4 regions of the Streptomyces sp. NPDC050439 genome follow, and region 1 is predicted to be linked to each of the others. Evidence: riboswitches for the same ligand, from Rfam matches in the RefSeq annotation. Region 1 holds a riboswitch; each other region holds the start of a gene.
The links. A riboswitch is a leader RNA that binds a small molecule or an ion and turns the genes downstream of it on or off. The one in region 1 is predicted to bind thiamine pyrophosphate.

Region 1 (5,061 bases):
CACTGCGGGTAACACGGCCGCGACGATGGCGATTTCAGTTCCGGCCTATCAGGCGGACCGTCTGCTACCTGCGGCCGAGCGTTTGCAGGGCGAGATCGGAAGGCTGCTAAGGACACTTGCTTTCTCTATCAGCATCTGAAAACTCACTCCTTGTGATCTGATGTGTACGTTAAGCAAGATGCCATGAGTGTCAGGGAGTTGGTTCCTGGCCAGTCGAGCTTTAGCGACGGGGTAGGCGGGCGATGCGCGAGTCGGTCCAGGCAGAGGTCATGATGAGCTTCCTAGTTTCCGAGGAGCTGTCGTTCCGCATCCCGGTGGAGCTGCGTTATGAGACCGGCGATCCTTACGCCGTCCGGTTGACCTTCCACCTCCCCGGAGACGCACCCGTCACCTGGGCCTTCGGCCGCGAGCTGCTGGTCGACGGGGTGGGCGAGGCGTGCGGAGACGGGGACGTGCACATCGTTCCCACCGATCCCGAGCTGCTCGACGAGGTGCTCATCCGGCTCCAGGTCGGCGTGGACCAGGCGCTGTTCCGGGTGGGGATTCCGCCCCTGCTCGCCTTCCTCGACCGTACGGACAAGCTGGTTCCGCTGGGGCAGGAGCGGGCGCTCGCCGACTTCGAGACACACCTGGACGAGGCACTGGACCGGATCCTCGCCGAGGAGCAGAGCGCGGGCTGACCTCCGAGGCCAAGAGACGCAGCCGTACGGCAGATTGATGCATTTCGTGGCATCGGCCGGTGCGACCCGGGGCATCGCCGACCAGGCCTCGCCGCTCAGGCCTTGCGCCGGCGGCCCTTTCCGCCGCGGCTCTGCTTGGGGGCGGGGGCGGCGCCGCTCCCGGGTCCGGCCGTGGTCACCGGCCGGCTCATGGGGGCCGTGCGGTCCGCGGAGACCACCAGGGCCGCGAGCGCCGTCGTCACCGGCACCGAGGCGACCAGGCCGATCGAGCCGATCAGGGTGCGCACGATCTCCTCGGCGACCAGCTCGCTGGTGGCCACCGTGCCCACGCTGCTCTGCGCGATGGAGAAGAGCAGCAGCAGGGGCAGCGCGGCGCCCGCGTAGGCCAGGACCAGGGTGTTGACGACCGAGGCGATGTGGTCGCGGCCGATGCGGATGGCGGCGCCGTACAGACCGCGCCAGCCCATCGTGGGATTGGCCTGATGCAGCTCCCAGACCGCGGATGTCTGCGTCACCGTCACGTCGTCGAGCACGCCGAGGGAGCCGATGATGACGCCCGCGAGCAGCAGGCCGCTCATGTCGATGGACGGGTACAGACCGTGGATCAGGCCGGTGTTGTCGTCCGTGTTGCCGGTCAGCGAGGCCCAGCCGATGAAGAGCGAGCCGAGCAGTCCGATCAGGAGCAGGGAGATCAGCGTGCCGAGAACCGCGACCGATGTACGCGCCGTCAGGCCGTGGCACAGATAGAGCGCGATCAGCATGATGGCGCTGGCCCCGATCACCGCCACGACCAGCGGGTTCGAGCCCTGCAGGATCGCGGGCAGGATGAAGAACGTCAGGACCAGGAAGCTCAACGCCAGCGCGACCAGGGCCATGACGCCGCGCAGCCGTCCCACCGCCACGACGACGAGCGCGAAGATCCCGGCGAGCAGCGCCATGGGGAACTTCCGGTTCACGTCGGTGACCGAGTACTGCAACGCCTCGGGGGCCGTGGGCTCATAGGCGACCACCACCTGCTGGCCCTGGCGCAACTGCCGCGGTGAGTCCGGCTGGACGATCTCGGTGAAGGTGCGGCCCTTGTCCTTGCCGCTGGTCACCTCGATCGTCGCCTTCTTGCAGACGCCCTTCGCGCGCGACTCGGCGGACTGCCCCTCGGCGGTGGAGGTGTCGCCGTTGGGCGGGGTCTGCGAGGCGTTCACGTCCTTGCAGGGCAGCTCCTGCACCTTGGTCACGTCGGCCGACTGCGTCTGCCGGTCGAAGCCGACTCCGGTGCGCTCATGGCCCGGCGCGCCACCGGGCCACAGCACCACGAGGCCCACCGCCACCGCCGTGGCGAAAGGAATCAGCACGGCGGCGATGACCTTGCGCAGATGCTTCGAGACCGGTGCGGCCGGACCATGGCTGTGGGAGTGCCCGTGCGGGTCCGGAGGGCGGTTCGGGACGGGCGGCTGAGACGGCGGCTGTGTGGTGGTCACTGCCCGATCATCGCAAGAACGGACGGGGCCCTCTGTTCAGCGCGCCCGACATGACGCTAGCGTGGAGCCACCTTTGCAATCGCGGGAGCTCGGAGCACCGGGCTGAGAGGGCGCTGACCTCCGTACGAATCGGCACAAGAAGTGCACGAGGTACGGAATCCGCTGCGTCGACCGCCGAACCTGTTACCGGGTAATGCCGGCGTAGGGAGTAGGTCTCATGACCACATCGGACGCACGCACGCCTGCCTCGACGCAGAACCAGGGCGACGAGGCCGGGAAGTCCATCGGCTGGCACAAGGCGTATGTCGAGGGCTCGCGCCCCGATCTGCGGGTGCCGGTCCGCCAGGTGCACCTCACCAACGGCAAGGCCGTGACCCTGTACGACACTTCGGGGCCGTACACCGACGAATCCGTCGACACCGACGTCCGCAGGGGCCTCGCGCCCCTCCGGGAGAACTGGATCATCGCCCGCGGCGACACCGAGGAGTACGTGGGCCGCCCGCCCCGCCCCGAGGACGACGGCATCAAGCACACCTCGCCGCGCGGAGGCCTGAAGAACCTCGACGCGGTCTTCCCCGGCCGCCCGCGCCAGCCGCGCAGGGGGCGCGGCGGCCAGGCGGTGACGCAGCTCGCGTACGCCCGCCGCGGCGAGATCACGCCCGAGATGGAGTTCATCGGGATCCGCGAGAACCTCGACCCCGAGGTCGTGCGCGTGGAGGTCGCCGCGGGCCGCGCGGTGATCCCCGCCAACGTCAACCACCCGGAGATCGAGCCGATGATCATCGGCAAGAAGTTCCTGGTGAAGGTGAACGCCAACATCGGCAACTCCGCGGTCACCTCCTCCATCGAGGAGGAGGTGGACAAGATGACCTGGGCGACGAAGTGGGGCGCCGACACGGTCATGGACCTGTCCACCGGCCGCAACATCCACACCACCCGCGAGTGGGTCCTGCGCAACTCCCCCGTGCCCATCGGCACCGTGCCGCTCTACCAGGCCCTGGAGAAGGTCGACGGCCAGGCCGAGGCGCTGACCTGGGAGATCTACAAGGACACGGTCATCGAGCAGGCCGAACAGGGCGTGGACTACATGACGGTGCACGCGGGCGTGCGCCTTCCGTACGTCCCGCTGACCGCCAACCGGAAGACCGGCATCGTCTCGCGCGGCGGCTCGATCATGGCAGCCTGGTGTCTCGCGCACCACAAGGAGAGCTTCCTCTACGAGAACTTCGAGGAGCTCTGCGAGATCCTCGCCTCGTACGACGTGACGTACTCCCTCGGCGACGGGCTGCGGCCGGGATCGATCGCGGACGCCAACGACGAGGCGCAGTTCGCCGAGTTGCGCACCCTCGGGGAACTCAACACGATCGCCAAGCGTCATAACGTACAGACCATGATCGAGGGCCCGGGACACGTCCCGATGCACAAGATCAAGGAGAACATCGACCTTCAGCAGGAGATCTGCGAGGAGGCGCCGTTCTACACGCTCGGACCGCTGACCACCGACATCGCACCCGCGTACGACCACATCACCTCCGGCATCGGCGCCGCGATGATCGGCTGGTGGGGCACGGCGATGCTCTGCTACGTCACGCCCAAGGAGCACCTGGGCCTGCCCAACCGGGACGACGTGAAGACCGGTGTCATCACGTACAAGATCGCGGCCCACGCGGCGGACCTCGCCAAGGGACACCCGGGCGCGCAGGACTGGGACGACGCGCTCTCGGACGCCCGCTTCGAGTTCCGCTGGGAGGACCAGTTCAACCTGGCCCTCGACCCGGTCACGGCACGGGAGTTCCACGACGAGACGCTGCCGGCGGAGCCCGCGAAGACGGCGCATTTCTGCTCGATGTGCGGGCCGAAGTTCTGCTCCATGAAGATCTCGCACGACATCCGGCGTGAGCACGGCGGCACGCAGGACGAGATCGAGGCGGGCATGGACCAGAAGTCCAAGGAGTTCGCGGCAGCGGGAAACCGCGTGTACCTGCCCATCGCCGACTGAGCAGCCGACTGAACAGTGGTTCGCGCCGCGCTTCGGGCGGGCATCGCGCCCGCCCGAAGCAGCGTCGCGTACTACTCCGGCTTGTGGTCGGGACCGCCGAAGTCCGGGCTCGAGAAATCCGGACTCGAGAAGCTCGGGCGCGGTCCCGCCGCCGGGCCGCCCTCCGGGCTGCTGAACCCCGGCCTGTTGTAGCCGAGTTGGGGCATGCGGCTGCCCGGGTCCGACGACGGTGTACGCGCCGCGTGCGCCGCCCCCGGGTCCGCGAGCGCCTCCCGCAGGAACGGCAGGACGCCGCGCTCCATCAGTGCCTCGCCCCAGGCTTCCCTGGCGCGAACCACCTCCTCGTTCCATTCTCCGTGCGAACCGGCCTGGAGCGACGTGGCGCCGTTGCGCAGGGCGGTCAGGAGCAGGCCGATCGCGGCGATCAGGATGCCCCCTGCGGTGAGCGCGCCGAACAGCCACCCCGCGGTGAGCAGGGTTTCCGCGAAGGCGGGCTCGGGGTTGAGCATCTTCAGGATGTAGCCGACGAGCAGGAAGATCGCGGCGGCCGCCCCGGCGAGGACCGGTGCGAGCACCGCGACGACGGCGATGGCCCCCGCCCCCGATGCCTGGGTGGTGACCTCCCCCATCGTGGTGGCGAGACCGAGGCCTCCGGAGCCGGCTTCCGCCGGACCCTCGGTGCTCCGCTCCCGCATGGATGGTGCGGCAGATCCGCTTTCGCGCAGTTCCTCGCGGACCTTCACATAGTGCGTGTACTCGGTCGTGGCGGCGGCAGTGATCAGCGCAGTGGCGTTCAGGGCCATGGTGCGCAGCTGCTCGGGATTGAGCCGCTCGCCCACTGCGGCGAGATCAGGACGACTTGGTGCCGTGCGCAGCGCCTCATCGAGGATCCGCTCGTACTCGGGGC
Region 2 (5,061 bases), on a different contig from region 1:
TTCGGCAACCCCAATCTTTTCGTCAGGGGTACGCCGAAGAACTTCGAGGAAAGAATCCTCTCGGAGCTTGGGCACTAGGCCGTACTTGCTGTACTGTTCCGTCTTGTGTGAGATCGCCTTTAGTTTGTCGGATAGATCCTGGCGCGTCGTCGCATATGAATCGACTTGATCGCTCTTTGCGATTTTCTCCAGGATCCCCAGGTATACATTATTTGATCCCCTAGAGCCCGAAACGTTGCCCCTGATGATCATGCGTTGGATCATCTCGGCAGAGCGCTTTAACGCCGTCGTCAGTTCTGCAGCAACTCCGTGTGAGCGTTCCTCCTCAGCTTCGTAATCGAATTCTTGAAATCGGATTCTACGGCGTTTACCCTTTGGCTCGATGTCGTCTCCGTAAATCCTTCGATCGTCAGCCAGCATGTAGGGGCCAGCCTTCAGGTTCTTCAAGTATCTGACGAAAGTGTCGTGGCGAATTTCGCGGACTCGCGTCGAGTCCATTACCGCCTCGTAAGACTCGCGCCACACTTGCTGAGACATCGCGTCTTCCCGAAGATGGTCAGGCATCAAGAGGGGGGGTGGATCAATTTCGAACAGCGGTTTTTGCTGCAAAGCATCCGAGCGCTCGGGAGCGTGTGCTACAGGGATGGCTTTTCCTTCGCGAGCCCTATAAATCTGCTCAACTACTCTCTTTTTGTTGTTGGCCACCGTGACCGTGAAGTCGCCGACTGGTCCATTCGTCTTGACGAAATTGATTACGTCACCGCTACCGAGAGTGATCGTGAATCGCTCGAAAGGTGTACTTGCGATCTCCGAGCGATGTCCCGATTCGTCAGAAGGTGACAGCGCGTGCCAGAGGAGCTTCAATACTGTTGTCTTCCCACTGCCGTTGTTCCCGTATAGCAGAGAAAGGCGACGTCCCTGAGTTCGGATGTCATCCTCTCCCGTAAGGTCAACGTGCAAATACTTACTCCCAAAAAGCCCCCGGATCTCCAGAGAAGAGACGAGCGTGCTTTCTTCGCTTGTCATGGGAAGTCCTCACATCTTGGAAAGGTGCTAGCTTCGTAGAGCGCGTAGCCTCAGCGTAGCTTCGTACGCTGCCCGGAGAGTCGATTTCGGGAAGCTAAGAGGCTGCCAATCTGACGCGCTCAAAGGAACGATTGAGCCAAGCTCACGGCACGACGGCACGACGGCACGACGGCACGACGGCAGGGGCCGAGTGAGACTGAGCACGATCGGAAGCGGAGTTGAAGTCGGCAGTGTGGGTGGGGCACGGGGCGGTGACCATAAGCCTGAGCCGTGCCCTCAGGCGCCGTTGTCGCAGCTCAGCCTAGAAACTGCCGGGCCGCCTGGGGGCCGTCCAAGAGGGGCCGGTAGTGGCCAATGACGACCAATAGCGACCGCCACCCGTAGGTGGTGACCTGGTCCGGCTTCCCCCGTCTGCGACACTGGATGGACCATGCCTGTACCCGGAGAACTCACCTTTGTCGCGCCCCGTGGAGCCAAGAAGCCGCCGCGGCATCTCGCTGACCTCACGCCCGCCGAGCGCAAGGAAGCCGTTGCCGCTGTCGGCGAGAAACCGTTTCGCGCCAAGCAGCTGTCGCAGCACTACTTCGCGCGGTACGCGCACGACCCGGAGCAGTGGACCGACATTCCCGCCGGTTCGCGTACGAAGCTCCAGGAGGCGCTGCTTCCCGAGCTGATGTCCGTGGTGCGGCACATCAGCTGCGACGACGACACCACCCGCAAGACGCTGTGGCGGCTGTTCGACGGCACGCTCGTCGAGTCCGTGCTCATGCGCTATCCGGACCGCGTGACGATGTGCATCTCGTCGCAGGCCGGGTGCGGGATGAACTGTCCGTTCTGCGCGACGGGGCAGGCCGGACTCGACCGGAATCTGTCGACCGCCGAGATCGTGCATCAGATCGTCGACGGGATGCGTGCGCTCCGGGACGGGGAGATCCCGGGTGGGCCCGCGCGGCTCTCCAACATCGTTTTCATGGGCATGGGTGAGCCTCTCGCCAACTACAACCGCGTCACTGGGGCCATTCGCCGGCTCACCGACCCCGAGCCGGATGGTGTCGGGCTGTCGCAGCGTGGCATCACCGTTTCTACCGTCGGGCTCGTGCCCGCCATCCACCGGTTCGCCGACGAGGGCTTCAAGTGCCGCCTCGCCATCTCGCTGCACGCGCCCGACGACGAGCTCCGCGACACCCTCGTACCCGTCAACACGCGGTGGAACGTGCGCGAGGTGCTGGAGGCGGGGTGGGAGTACGCCGCCAAGTCGGGGCGCCGCCTCTCCATCGAGTACGCGCTGATCCGGGACATCAACGACCATGCCTGGCGCGGTGACCGGCTCGGGCGGCTGCTCAAGAACAAGCCCGTCCACGTGAACCTGATCCCGCTGAACCCGACGCCGGGCTCGAAGTGGACGGCATCGCGGCCGGAGGACGAGAAGGCCTTCGTGAACGCCATCGCCGCTCATGGGGTGCCTGTCACGGTTCGTGACACCCGTGGCCAGGAGATCGACGGGGCGTGCGGTCAGCTCGCCGCGTCCGAGCGTTAGTCTGGCCGGAACACGACTGACCACAACTTCATAGCCGGAACACATCTTCATATTCCGACAGGGGAGCGCCACAGCGCTGAGAGTGCGGCAGCCAAGGACAGGTTGGCCGCAGACCCTCTGAACCTTGCCCGGGTCATTCCGGGTAGGAAGTTCGGTCATCACTCAAGCTGTTGCGCCCTGCCCGCGGCCCCTCCGGTCCGCGGGCAGGGCCGCGTCTCTTCCTGGTCACTCCAGGAGGAATGAACTCAGTGAGCACCACCAAGAAGGTCACGGTCACCGCGGTCGCGGCGGCCATCGGACTCGTCGCGCTCTCCGCGTGCGGCTCGTCCGACAGCGGCGACAACGCCGCCGACTCCAAGAGCGTCACGCTGGTCAGCCATGACTCCTTCAACGTGTCCAAGGACGTGCTGAAGGCGTTCGAGAAGAGCTCCGGCTACAAGGTCAACGTCCTCAAGGACGGGGACGCGGGCGCCGCCGTGAACAAGGCGATCCTGTCGAAGGACAACCCGCAGGGAGACGTCTTCTTCGGCGTCGACAACACCCTGCTCTCGCGCGCGCTCGACAACGGCCTCTTCCAGTCGTACGAGGCCAAGGGCTCGGAGAAGGTCGAGTCGGAGTTCCGGGTCGACGGCGACAAGCATCGCGTCACGCCCGTCGACAGCGGCGACATCTGCGTCAACTACGACAAGAAGTACTTCGCAGACAAGAAGCTGGCGCCGCCGAAGTCCCTCGATGACCTGGCGAAGCCCGCCTACAAGGATCTGCTCGTCACCGAGAACGCCGCGACCTCGTCGCCCGGCCTCGGGTTCCTGCTCGGCTCGGCCGCCGAGTACGGGGACGGGGGCTGGCAGGGCTACTGGAAGAAGCTCAAGGCCAACGGCGTCAAGGTCGTCGACGGCTGGGAGCAGGCCTACAACGAGGAGTTCTCCGGGTCCGCCGGCGGCAAGAAGGCCAAGGGCGACCGGCCGCTCGTCGTCTCCTACGCCTCATCGCCGCCCGTCGAGGTGCTCTACGCCAAGCCGCAGCCCAAGGAGGCGCCGACCGGCGTCGCGAAGGGCACCTGCTTCCGGCAGGTCGAGTACGCGGGTCTGCTCGCCAACGCCAAGAACGAGAAGGGCGGCAAGGCGCTCCTCGACTTCCTGATCGGTGAGAAGTTCCAGGGCGACATGCCGCTCAACATGTTCGTGAACCCGGTGCGGGAGAACGTCGAGCTGCCCGAGCTGTTCGTCAAGCACGGGGTGAAGATCGATGATCCGCAGACCATGGACCCGAAGAAGATCGCCGACAACCGTGAGCAGTGGGTCAAGTCGTGGACCTCGCTCGTACTGAAGTAGAGGGGCCCCGTAAGTCCCGCAAAGCCCGTGAGTCTCGTGAGTCTCATCAGTCTCGTACGGGGCTCTCGCGGGGGAGTGTGGCGCGGCTCGGTCTGATGGCCGTGCCCGTCGCCTTCTTCGCGGTCTTCTTCGCCTATCCGGTCGCCGCGATCGTCGCGCGCGGCCTGAAGGTGGGCGGGCAGTGGCAGTTCGGGCGGATCGCGGACGTCATCGGGCAGTCCGACGTCCGGCACGTGCTGTGGTTCACCACCTGGCAGGCGCTCGCCTCGACCGCGCTCACGCTGCTGATCGCGCTCCCCGGCGCGTATGTCTTCGCGCGCTTCGAGTTCAGGGGCAAGCAGGTTCTGCGGGCGGCCGTCACGGTGCCGTTCGTGCTGCCGACGGTCGTCGTCGGGACGGCGTTCCTCGCGCTGCTCGGCAGGGGCGGGCTGCTCGACGAGATGTGGGGCGTACGGCTCGACACGACCGTGTGGGCCATTCTGCTCGCGCACGTCTTCTTCAATTACGCCGTCGTCGTACGGACGGTCGGCGGGCTCTGGTCGCAGCTCGACCCGCGTCAGGAAGAGGCCGCGCGGATGCTCGGCGCCTCGCGGTGGACCGCCTGGCGGACGGTGACACTGCCCGCGCTCGGGCCCGCGGTCGCCGCGGCCTCTCTCATGGTCTTTCTGTTCACGTTCACCTCCTTCGGCGTCGTACAGATCCTCGGCGGGCCCGCGTACTCGACGCTCGAGGTCGAGATCTACCGGCAGACCGCCCAGCTCCTCGACCTGTCGACGGCCGCCGTCCTGACGCTCGTGCAGTTCGCCGCGGTCGGCCTGATCCTCGCCGTGCACGCGTGGACCGTGCGCCGACGCGAGACCGCGCTGCGGTTGGTCGACGCCGCCGCCGTGGCCCGGCGGCCGCGCGGCGCGGGGCAGTGGGCGCTGCTCGGCGGGGTGATGCTGACGGTCGCCGTGCTGATCCTGCTGCCGCTCGGCGTGCTGATCGAGCGGTCGCTGAGCGGTCCTGGCGGCTATGGCTTCGCGTACTTCAGGGAGCTGACGTCGGCGGAGGGCGGGGCGTTCCTCGTCCCGCCGATCGAGGCCGTCTGGAATTCGCTCCAGTATGCGATCGCCGCCACCGCCATCGCCCTGGTGATCGGCGGGCTCGCCGCGGCGGCGCTCA
Region 3 (5,061 bases), on a different contig from region 1:
GAAGGCGGCCGGCACCTGAAGCGCGCGGTTCTCACCACGGCGTACGGCAATCAGCTGGCCCTCCTTGACCAGCTGGCGAACACGCGTCACCTCGACGTCGAGCATTTCTGCGATGTCGGGAAGGTGGAGCCACTCGGGGACGAGAGCATCAGTCTTTGCGTCAATCTCGGTCACGGGAACAAGGGTATCGCCGGGCACCGACAGCGGCCGGGCAGAGGCCCCCGGTGACGGTGGCACCGCTACGCCAGCAGTGCCTTCTTCAGCGGAACCGCGGGGTCCGAGGCCAGCTCGGCGGAGAGCCTGGCGCCCGCCTCGATCAGCTTGCGGCCCTGTGCCAGGTCCCGGGGGCGGCCCACCGCGAGGAGGGCCACCAGGGCCCCCTGCCGCAGCCAGCACACGCTCCAGGCCGCGCCCGAAGGGTCGCCGCGCCACACCAGCTCGTCGGCGGATGCGTGATGTCCCGCGTACTGGACGAAGCGGCCGAACTGCTCCGACCAGAAGTACGGCACGGGGTCGTACGCCGAAGGGGTCTCGCCGATGATGTTCGCGGCCACCGTGCGCGGGCCCTGGAGCGCGTTGTCCCAGTGGTGGACGAGCAGACGCTCGCCATACCTTCCCGAAGGGAAGGAGGAGCAGTCGCCGACCGCGTACACATCGGGTTGTGACGTCCTCAGGTGGTCGTCGGCGAGGATCTCCCGGTGGGCGCCCAGGGTGATGCCGGAGTCCGCGAGCCATCCCGTGGCGGGGCGTGCGCCGATGCCGACGACGACCGCGTCCGCGGGCAGCCGGGTGCCGTCGGCCAGGTGGACGCTGCCGGGCTCGACGCGGTCCACGCGCGCGTGGGTGCGCAGTTCGGTCCCGGAGTCGGCGTACCAGGCCGTCATCGGGGTGGAGACCTCCGCGGGCAGCGCCCCGGCGAGCGGACGCTCCGCGGCCTCGACGACCGTGACCGGGCAGCCCGCCTCGCGCGCCGCGGTCGCGAACTCGGCGCCGATCCAGCCCGCGCCGACGACCACGATGCGGTGCTGCCCGGCGAGCACGGGCCGCAGCCGCTCGGCGTCGTCGAGCGTGCGCAGCAGGTGGACGCCGGGTACTCCGGAGACCCCGGGGAGCACGATCGGTTCGGCTCCGGTGGCGATGACCAGTGCGTCGTAGGGAACGGGCCCCGTCGCGGTGTCCAGTTCGTGCTCGGCGGGGCGGACCCCCGTGACCTCGCGGCCCAGGCTCAGCTCGATGCCGAGCGCCTCGAAGTCGATGTCGAAGGCGGAGCCCTCCGCCTTGCCGAGCAGCACGGCCTTGGACAACGGCGGCCTGTCGTACGGCTGGTGGGGCTCCGCGCCGATCACGGTGACCGCACCGGCGAACCCCTGCTCGCGCAGGGCCACGGCGGTCTGCACCCCGGCCATCCCCGCACCCACGACGACGACCCTGCGCTCTTCCTGCCTCCGCTGCTCACTCACCCGATCACTCTAGGACGGCGGACGAGGCGCGCCTCAGGGCGCGACGGCGAGATCTCTGACACACCGTCACAGCCCGTGACCGCGGAGCTGCCCTACCTGCCCCGGGGCACCAAGGGCTAGGGTTGCCGTGCAGAGCACTCGCGGGAGCCCGGACGCACCGGGCTGAGAGGGAGGCTGGACGGCCTCCGACCGTACGAACCTGATCCGGGTCATGCCGGCGAAGGGAGGGGCTGGACACCCATGCATCCACGAACACCACCCCGTACGACGCACACGACCGACGTCCTGGTCGTCGGGGGCGGCATCATCGGCCTGGTCACGGCCTGGCGGGCGGCGCAGCGCGGCCTGTCCGTCGCGGTCGTGGACCCCGAGCCCGGCGGCGGCGCGGCGCAGGTCGCCGCGGGCATGCTGGCCGCCGTCACCGAGCTGCACTACGGGGAGCAGACGCTGCTCGGCCTGAATCTGGCCTCCGCGCGGCGCTATCCCGACTTCGCGGCCGAGCTGGCGGAGGCGAGCGGCCGCGATCTCGGCTACCGCGCGTGCGGCACGCTCGCCGTCGCGCTGGACTCCGACGACCGTGCCCATCTGCGGGAGCTGCACGCCCTTCAGCAGCAGTCGGGGCTCACGTCGGAATGGCTGAGCGGCCGCGAGTGCCGCCGCCTCGAACCGATGCTCGCGCCGGGCGTCCGGGGCGGCCTCCGGGTCGACGGCGATCACCAGGTCGACCCGCGCAGGCTCGCCGCGGCGCTCCTGGTGGCCTGCGAGCGGGCCGGCGTGGTCCTCCACCACGCGTGGGCGGAGCGCCTCTCGGTGGCGGGCGACCGGGCCACCGGAGTCGTCCTCGCCGACAGCACCGCCCTGGAGGCCGGCCAGACCGTGCTCGCCGCGGGCAGCCTCAGCGGGCGCCTCGCCGGGGTGCCGGAGGGCGTCCTGCCGCCCGTGCGCCCCGTGAAGGGCCAGGTGCTGCGGCTCACGGTGCCGCAGCGTCTCGCGCCGTTCCTGAGCCGCACCGTGCGCGCCGTGGTGCGCGGCAGCCACGTCTACCTGGTGCCGCGCGAGAACGGCGAGCTCGTCGTCGGCGCGACCAGCGAGGAGCTCGGCTGGGACACGACGGTCACGGCCGGCGGCGTGTACGAGCTGCTGCGGGACGCCCACGAGCTCGTGCCCGGCATCACGGAACTGCCGCTGACGGAGACCCGCGCGGGCCTGCGCCCCGGCTCCCCCGACAACGCGCCGCTGCTCGGCCCGACCGCGCTCCCCGGCCTGCAGCTGGCCACCGGGCACTACCGCAACGGCGTCCTCCTGACGCCCGTCACCGGCGACGTGCTCGCGCACTCCCTGACCACCGGGGAACTGCCGGACGAGGCACGGGGGTTCACCCCCCTGCGTTTCGTCCGCGGCCCCCTCACGCAGCGTTTCCTGGAGCAGCCCGCATGACTCTCCCGTCCGACACAGCCGTCACCGCCGTCTCCGTCAACGGAGAAGCACGCGACGTGGCCGCGGGCACCACGCTCGAAGCCCTCGTCGCCACCCTGACCGCGGCCCCGTCCGGGGTCGCCGCCGCCCTCAACGAAACCGTCGTCCCGCGCGCGCGGTGGTCCACCACGCCGCTCACCGACGGGGACCGCGTCGAGGTCCTCACCGCCGTCCAAGGAGGCTGAACCGACATGGCAGACGACCCCTTCGTCATCGGCGGGCTCACCCTTTCCTCCCGCCTGATCATGGGTACGGGCGGTGCGCCGAGCCTGGACGTCCTGGAACGCTCCCTCGTCGCCTCCGGCACGGAGCTGACGACGGTCGCGATGCGCCGCCTCGACCCCGGGGTGCAGGGCTCGGTGCTCTCCGTCCTCGACCGGCTCGGCATCCGCGTCCTGCCGAACACGGCGGGCTGTTTCACCGCGGGCGAGGCCGTCCTGACCGCCCGGCTCGCGCGGGAGGCGCTCGGCACCGACCTGGTCAAGCTGGAGGTCATCGCGGACGAGCGCACCCTGCTGCCCGACCCGATCGAGCTCATCGACGCCGCCGAGATCCTCGTCGACGACGGCTTCACGGTCCTCCCGTACACGAACGACGACCCGGTGCTCGCCCGGAAACTGGAGGACGTGGGCTGTGCGGCGATCATGCCGCTCGGCTCCCCCATCGGCTCCGGACTCGGCATCCGCAACCCGCACAACTTCCAGCTGATCGTCGAGCGCGCGGGCGTTCCGGTGATCCTGGACGCGGGCGCGGGGACGGCGTCCGACGCGACCCTCGCCATGGAACTCGGCTGCGCGGGTGTGATGCTCGCCTCGGCCGTGACGCGGGCGCAGGAGCCGGTCCTGATGGCCGAGGGCATGCGGCACGGCGTCGAGGCGGGGCGGCTCGCGTACCGGGCCGGGCGCATCCCCCGGCGGCACTTCGCCGAGGCGTCATCGCCCGTGGAAGGCATGGCCCGGCTCGACCCGGAGCGGCCCGCCTTCTGAGCGCCGCCCGCCTGTCACAGCTCGGCTGCAGTCGAGGCCCGAGCGTGCCCGGGCGGGCAACGGTGTCGGTGGTGGCTCGTAGACTCCCTGCGTGGACACGACCCTTCAGGACCCGCTCGTCGGGCAGGTGCTCGACGGCCGCTATCGCGTGGACGGGCGGATCGCGGTCGGCGGGATGGCCACGGTCTACCGGGCCGTGGACACCCGCCTGGACCGCGTGCTCGCGCTCAAGGTGATGCACCCGACGCTGGCCGCCGACGTCTCGTTCGTCGAGCGCTTCATCCGCGAGGCCAAGTCGATCGCCCGGCTCTCGCACCCGAACGTGGTGGGGGTGTACGACCAGGGCGCCGACGGCGCGTACGTCTACCTCGCGATGGAGTACGTCGCCGGCTGCACCCTGCGTGACGTGCTCCGCGACCGCGGCGCCCTGCAGCCGCGCGCGGCCCTGGACATCCTGGAGCCGGTCCTGGCCGCGCTCGGCGCCGCGCACCGCGCGGGCTTCGTGCACCGCGACATGAAGCCGGAGAACGTCCTCATAGGGGACGACGGCCGGGTCAAGGTCGCCGACTTCGGGCTCGTGCGCGCGGTGGACACCGTCACGAACACGACCGGCACGGTCCTGGGCACCGTCTCCTATCTCGCCCCCGAGCAGATAGAGCACGGCACCGCCGACACCCGTGTGGACGTGTACGCGTGCGGCGTCGTGCTCTACGAGATGCTGACCGGCGCCAAGCCGCACTCCGGTGAGTCGCCCGCCCAGGTGCTCTACCAACACCTCCACGAGGACGTACCGCCCCCTTCGGCGGCCGTCCCGGGTCTCGCCGTCGAGCTCGACGAGCTCGTGGCCTCCGCGACCGCCCGCACGCCCGACGTCCGCCCGTACGACGCGGTGGCGCTCCTCGGGCAGGCCAGGGTGGCGCGCTCCGCGCTCTCCGTCGAACAGCTGGACGCGGTGCCGCCGCAGGCCCACGCCGCGGACCACGACGACGCGCGGCGCGACAACTCCGACGACCGTACGAACGTGATTCCGCGCGCGGTGCGTCCCGTACAGCTGCCGCTCCCCACGGACGGCGACCAGGACCGCCAGGACCAGCTCAACCGCACGAGCATCCTGGCGTCACCTCCGCCGCCGCCCGCTC
Region 4 (5,061 bases), on a different contig from region 1:
CTCGACGACGACGGCATCGTGGGCGGACTTCGCGAAGAATGCGATGTCCTGCGGCCGGTCCGCCTTCGCGGCGGCGCTGGCCAGCGCGCGGGCGTAACCGCGCAGGTAATGGGCGTCCTGGGCCAGGTAGTAGACGAACTTCTCCCGGTCCAGGCTGCCGTCGCCGAGGCCGGTGACGAACGGCAGCTTGTCGATGGCCGAACGTATCTCGGCCGTGGCCGCCCACAGCTCGTCGCAGAACGTCGTGGTCATGGTGCTCAACTCCAGTACTGGTGGAAGTGGTGGACGGGGCCGTGGCCGTGGCCGACGTGCAGGGTGTCGGCGGCACGCAGGGCCCCGGTCAGGTACTCCTTGGCGGCGCGGACGGCGGTCTGCCAGTCGTCGTGCTGCGGGCGGAGGGCGGCGATCGCGGCGGAGAGGGTGCAGCCGGTGCCATGGGTGTTGCGCGTGTTCACGCGCGGCGCGGACAACTCGGTGACGCCAGTGCCGCTGGCGTCCGTGGAGTCGATGAGGATGTCGACGGACTCGGCGTCCTGAGTGTGGTGGCCGCCCTTGAGGAGAACGCGCTGCGCGCCGGTCTTGAGGAGCGCCCGCGCCTGTTCGACGGCCTCGGTGCGGTTGTGTGCGGAGGAGGCGCCGAGGAGGTCGCCGGCCTCGGGGAGGTTGGGGGTGATGAGATCGGCGAGCGGCAGGAGACGGTCGCGTAGCACCGACACCGCATCGGCCTCCAGGAGGCGGTGACCGCTGGTCGAGACCATGACGGGGTCGAGGACGACGTACCGGGGGCGGTGGCGCTCCAGAGCGTCCGCGACGGCCGTGGCGATGGCGGCGTCGGCCAGCATCCCGATCTTGACGGCGTCCACCGCGACATCGGCGAACAGCGTGTCGAGCTGCTCGGTGACGAACGCCGGAGGGATGGCATGGATGCCGGTGACGCCTCGGGTGTTCTGTGCGGTCAGGGCGGTCAGAACCGCTGTTCCGTAGGCGCCGTTGGCGGAGAACGCCTTGAGGTCGGCTTGGATCCCGGCGCCGCCGGAGGGGTCGCTGGCGGCGATGGTCAGGGCGATGGGCGGGCTGGTCATGCGGGGACCTCCGGTCGCAGGGCGCGGACGAGGGAACGGGCTGAGGTCTCGGGGTCGGGCTGTCCGCAGATCGCGCTGACGACGGCGATCCCGGCTGCACCACTTGCCTTGACCGCAGCGGCCTCGGACACGCCGATCCCGCCGATGGCCACGCACGGCAGCGGGCTCTGGCGGACGATCCGGGCCAGACCGTCCAGACCCAGCGGGGTATCGGCGTCCGGCTTGGTGGACTGCTCGAACACCGGCCCGACACCGAGGTGGTCGACGGCATCCGGTACGTGCGCCAGCTGCTCGGGACGGCTGACGGACAGGCCGACGTATGCCTGGGGACCGAGCTGGCGCCTGGCGGTCGCGGGGGAGACGTCCCGCTGCCCCAGGTGGACGCCGTCCGCGTCCAACCAGACCGCCACATCCAGGCGATCATTGACGATCAAGGGGACATCGGTGCCCGCGAGTTCGGCCTGGATGGCCCGGCCGAGCGTGAACAGCGCGCGGGCGTCCGCGTCCGGATCGCGCAACTGGACAGCAGTGACACCGCCCCTGACAGCGGCTGCCACGGTGGCGGCAACACCGCGGTCGCGGCAGAGCCGGGTGTCGGTGACGAGATACAGGGACAGGTCAAGTGGTGGTCGCATGGGTTGCTCCTTGGGGTCTCCCGGCCGGGGAAGGGCGCGGGAAACGCATCGGGAGGTGCAGGGAAGGGGAGCGGGACGTGCAGTGCGGCTGCGAGGACTGGCCGACTTGATGTCGGTGGGTCGCCCTCAGGTCGGGCGGGCGCTGTTCAGCAGCTGGCGGCCAGGCCGACCGCTCACCGCGGAAGTCCGCAACGCCCGCAAGCTCAGCGCAGGTTGAGAGATCCGGCGAGCTGATCCGGGCTGAGCTTGTGCAGCGCGTCGATCAGCGCGACCGCGAAGGTGCCGGGGCCCGCCGAGCGGGTGGCGGCGGTCTCCGCGGCCACGGTGAGCAGACCCGTCGCGGCAGTGGCGGCCAGCAGCGCATCGCCGGTGACGGCTGTGCAGGCGGCCACCAAGGCGCCCAGTGAGCAGCCGGTTCCGGTCACCAGGGGCAGCATCGGGTGCCCATTGGCGACCCGTACCACTCGCGTCCCGTCCGTCAGGACGTCCTCCGGGCCGCTCACGGCGACCGCGCAGCCGTAGCGCCGGGCGAGCGCGGTGGCTGCGGCCAGCGCAGCCTCGGGGGCGTCCGTGCTGTCGACGCCGCGCCCGCCCGTGCCGCCGCCGTCCAGCGCCAGGATCTCGGAAGGATTGCCGCGAATGACTGCTGGAGGTGCGCTCTCCAGGAGTTCGTGGGCGAGTTTTGTGCGCCAGGGCAGCGGACCGACCGCGACCGGGTCGAGCACCCACGGGCGCCCGGCCGCGGCCGCTTCCTTGACCGCGACGCGCATCGCCTCCGCCGTCACGGACGTCACCGTCCCCAGGTTGACCAGGACACCCCCGGCCACCCGGGCCAGCGCTCCGGCTTCCTCCGCGCTGTGCACCATTGCGGGGGCAGCCCCCGCCGCGAGCAGCACGTTCGCGGTGAACTGCGACACCACGACATTGGTCAGGCAGTGCACAAGGGGCGCGGAGGCCCGCAGCGACGCGATCACGTCCGCCGCGGCATCACGGGAAACGGCAGGGCCGTTCTGGGCAGGTACGGAGGCAGCATCCATCGTCAACACTCTTCCTACGCCGGAATTACCCGGTCCAGGTTCATGCGGTCGGCGGAAAGGGGAGCAAGTCCCGTCCGCCCTCTCAGCCCGGCTACTCCCGAGCTCCCGCGGTGGTCACTAGGCAATGTACCTCCCTTGGGAACGGGAGTCCGCCCTTGGGGCACAACGCGGCAGGACACGGCTCTGCTGGGGGGAGCGGAGCTGGCGATCTCTTTGGGTCACAAGGTCCGGTTTGTCCATGGGTATCGCCTGATGCCGCAAGTGCGTGTTAAAAGCACCACAGGGAGCCCACCACCTGCGCAGGGCCACGCTCAGATTCACGGTCGGGGCATCTCGGATGTCGTCGACCGTCACGACGTGCTGGTCGTTCACGTCGATCAGCGGGGCCTGTTCGGCGAAGGCCGGCGAGAGGGGCAAGCTCTCGCCCGCGTCTTCGACGGAGAGCAAAACCTCCTCGTCGTCCACGCCGCAAGGTGAGCGCACGACCCACTTGTCTGACGGCAAGCCGAGATGAGGATGGCGGCCAGAGTCCCACCGCCCGGTTTCGGACCGACAGCCAGATCCGTTACGTGTGCCAGTACCTACGGGAGTGGCCGGCACGGCAGACGTCGACGCCGGCCTCAGGCGCAGAGGTCGGCGTCGACAGACGTTGTGTTGATGTTAGAAAGGGGGCTGGAGGCAGGCGATGTAGGTGCCGCCCTCGGTATACAGCGGCCACCGCATCTGTTCACGGGTCGCCGGCCCGTAGTCGCCGTCGGCGCTCACGCCGAGGCGGTTCGCTTGAAGCCACCGAACGGCATCCTCGGTGCCGGCGCCGTAGTCTCCGTCGGCTCCTCCGGTGTCGATGATTCGCCTGGCGGCGTAGGTGCCGTCGTAGCAGGAGACGATGGCCCTCTGCAGCGCAGTCACGGCGTTCGAGCTGCCCGTCTGATATTCCATGTAGCAGCTCAGACCGTTGCCGGTGCGCGCGGGGATTTTGTAGTGATTGCCAGGGTTGCCGCCACTGCCCAACCCATCGGTGCGCTTCACCGTCGTGTTGCACGGACCGTAGGCGGCATGGGCCGGCGCAGTCATCATCGGGCTGGCCGTCAGGCCGGCCGCGAAGAGGAGAGCCAGAGCCCCCAACACTCCGATCCGCATGCGGAGCGTCGTTGATACACGTTGCACGATGCGACCCTTCTGGTCGGTGATGGCGTCTCAGTGACAGCCTCGCCAACGACCATAGGGTCGTCGTGACCTTCGGACTTTGTCATCCGTGCAGGGAACCTTGTCAGCTGTGCACAGCCTCGATTTGACGCCGCATCAGGTGAGGACCCTGCTTGTGTCCGCGGAAGTCGTTGCGCGGCGAGAGGGAATCCGGCCAGACTGATTTCGGCAACGGTCCGTGTCTAGGGGGGACTTGTGGGGGAACGGGCAGAGGCACTGTCAGGTTGGCTTGATGCCCGAGGCAGACGAAGGTCTCTCTCATGAGCCCGGTCCTGGACACCGCGTTCATACCGCCGCGGGACCGGGAGGAAGTGATCCGGAATGCGGTGTGGGAATCCATGGTGGCGGTCGACATCGACCACCGTCCTCCGGCTGAGGGCATCTCCGTTCGCATCGGGCTCGCCGCCGCGGGGGCCGTCAGGATCTGCGCGGCGCAGGCGACCGCGGTCACACTCCGTCGAACGGAGCGGCTTGCCCGTAAGGACGAGGAGCCGGCCGTCACTCTCGGTGTGCAGATGACGGGCAGCAGTCTGGTGGTGCAGAACGGGCGTGAGTGCCTGTTGCGGCCCGGACAATTCGCCGTCTACGAATCGATCGATCCCTACACGCATATCTTCGACGAGGCAGTCGACTACCGCTTCATTCGTTTTCCCCGCGCGGCGCTCGCGCTCCCCGACCGGTTGCTACGAGACGTCACCGCGGTTCCGCTGGGGTCCGACAGCCTCGTTGCGCGTCTGGCCTTCACCTACTTTTCCCAACTGGCGGTCAGCGACGAACTGCACCAGGGAAGGCACGCCGACGCCGTGGTGGAACCCAGCGTCGAACTCCTCCGTGCCGTCCTGACCACCCAGCACGGCAACTCCACCCTGGCCAGAGCACCCTTGGAAGCGACACTCAGCCTGCGCATCACTCAATACATCCGGGAGCACCTGCGTGATCCCGAGCTGTCGGCGGCACGGATCGCCGCTGCACACAACATTTCCGTACGTCACCTCTACGCGGTGCTGTCCCGGTCGGGCATCCGTCTCGGGGACTGGATCCGCACCCGCCGCCTGGCCGCATGCCGGCGCGAGCTGGCCGATCCGAACGGACGGCTGCGGA

Region 2: it holds a riboswitch for thiamine pyrophosphate, as region 1 does, so the genes downstream of both, AB0I66_RS37740 (thiamine ABC transporter substrate-binding protein) here and thiC (phosphomethylpyrimidine synthase ThiC) in region 1, are expected to answer to the same signal.
Region 3: it holds a riboswitch for thiamine pyrophosphate, as region 1 does, so the genes downstream of both, thiO (glycine oxidase ThiO) here and thiC (phosphomethylpyrimidine synthase ThiC) in region 1, are expected to answer to the same signal.
Region 4: it holds a riboswitch for thiamine pyrophosphate, as region 1 does, so the genes downstream of both, thiM (hydroxyethylthiazole kinase) here and thiC (phosphomethylpyrimidine synthase ThiC) in region 1, are expected to answer to the same signal.

What each region holds. Positions count from the first base shown of each region.
Region 1 covers NZ_JBFAJT010000006.1:249,716-254,776, reverse strand. The annotation lists gene AB0I66_RS25665 (IclR family transcriptional regulator C-terminal domain-containing protein) at 1-139, shown strand, start outside; gene AB0I66_RS25660 (SsgA family sporulation/cell division regulator) at 243-680, shown strand; gene AB0I66_RS25655 (YibE/F family protein) at 776-2,155, opposite strand; TPP riboswitch at 2,227-2,380, shown strand; gene thiC (phosphomethylpyrimidine synthase ThiC) at 2,373-4,154, shown strand; gene AB0I66_RS25645 (hypothetical protein) at 4,226-5,061, opposite strand, start outside.
Region 2 covers NZ_JBFAJT010000011.1:241,267-246,327, forward strand. The annotation lists gene AB0I66_RS37730 (AAA family ATPase) at 1-1,026, opposite strand, end outside; gene rlmN (23S rRNA (adenine(2503)-C(2))-methyltransferase RlmN) at 1,457-2,563, shown strand; TPP riboswitch at 2,613-2,730, shown strand; gene AB0I66_RS37740 (thiamine ABC transporter substrate-binding protein) at 2,803-3,897, shown strand; gene AB0I66_RS37745 (iron ABC transporter permease) at 3,993-5,061, shown strand, end outside.
Region 3 covers NZ_JBFAJT010000003.1:438,421-443,481, forward strand. The annotation lists gene AB0I66_RS14995 (Rv2175c family DNA-binding protein) at 1-174, opposite strand, end outside; gene AB0I66_RS15000 (FAD-dependent oxidoreductase) at 240-1,406, opposite strand; TPP riboswitch at 1,591-1,703, shown strand; gene thiO (glycine oxidase ThiO) at 1,701-2,897, shown strand; gene thiS (sulfur carrier protein ThiS) at 2,894-3,121, shown strand; gene AB0I66_RS15015 (thiazole synthase) at 3,128-3,922, shown strand; gene pknB (Stk1 family PASTA domain-containing Ser/Thr kinase) at 4,014-5,061, shown strand, end outside.
Region 4 covers NZ_JBFAJT010000010.1:96,098-101,158, reverse strand. The annotation lists gene tenA (thiaminase II) at 1-252, opposite strand, end outside; gene thiD (bifunctional hydroxymethylpyrimidine kinase/phosphomethylpyrimidine kinase) at 258-1,082, opposite strand; gene thiE (thiamine phosphate synthase) at 1,079-1,717, opposite strand; gene thiM (hydroxyethylthiazole kinase) at 1,921-2,754, opposite strand; TPP riboswitch at 2,748-2,873, opposite strand; gene AB0I66_RS35050 (peptidoglycan-binding protein) at 3,415-3,921, opposite strand; gene AB0I66_RS35045 (helix-turn-helix domain-containing protein) at 4,221-5,061, shown strand, end outside.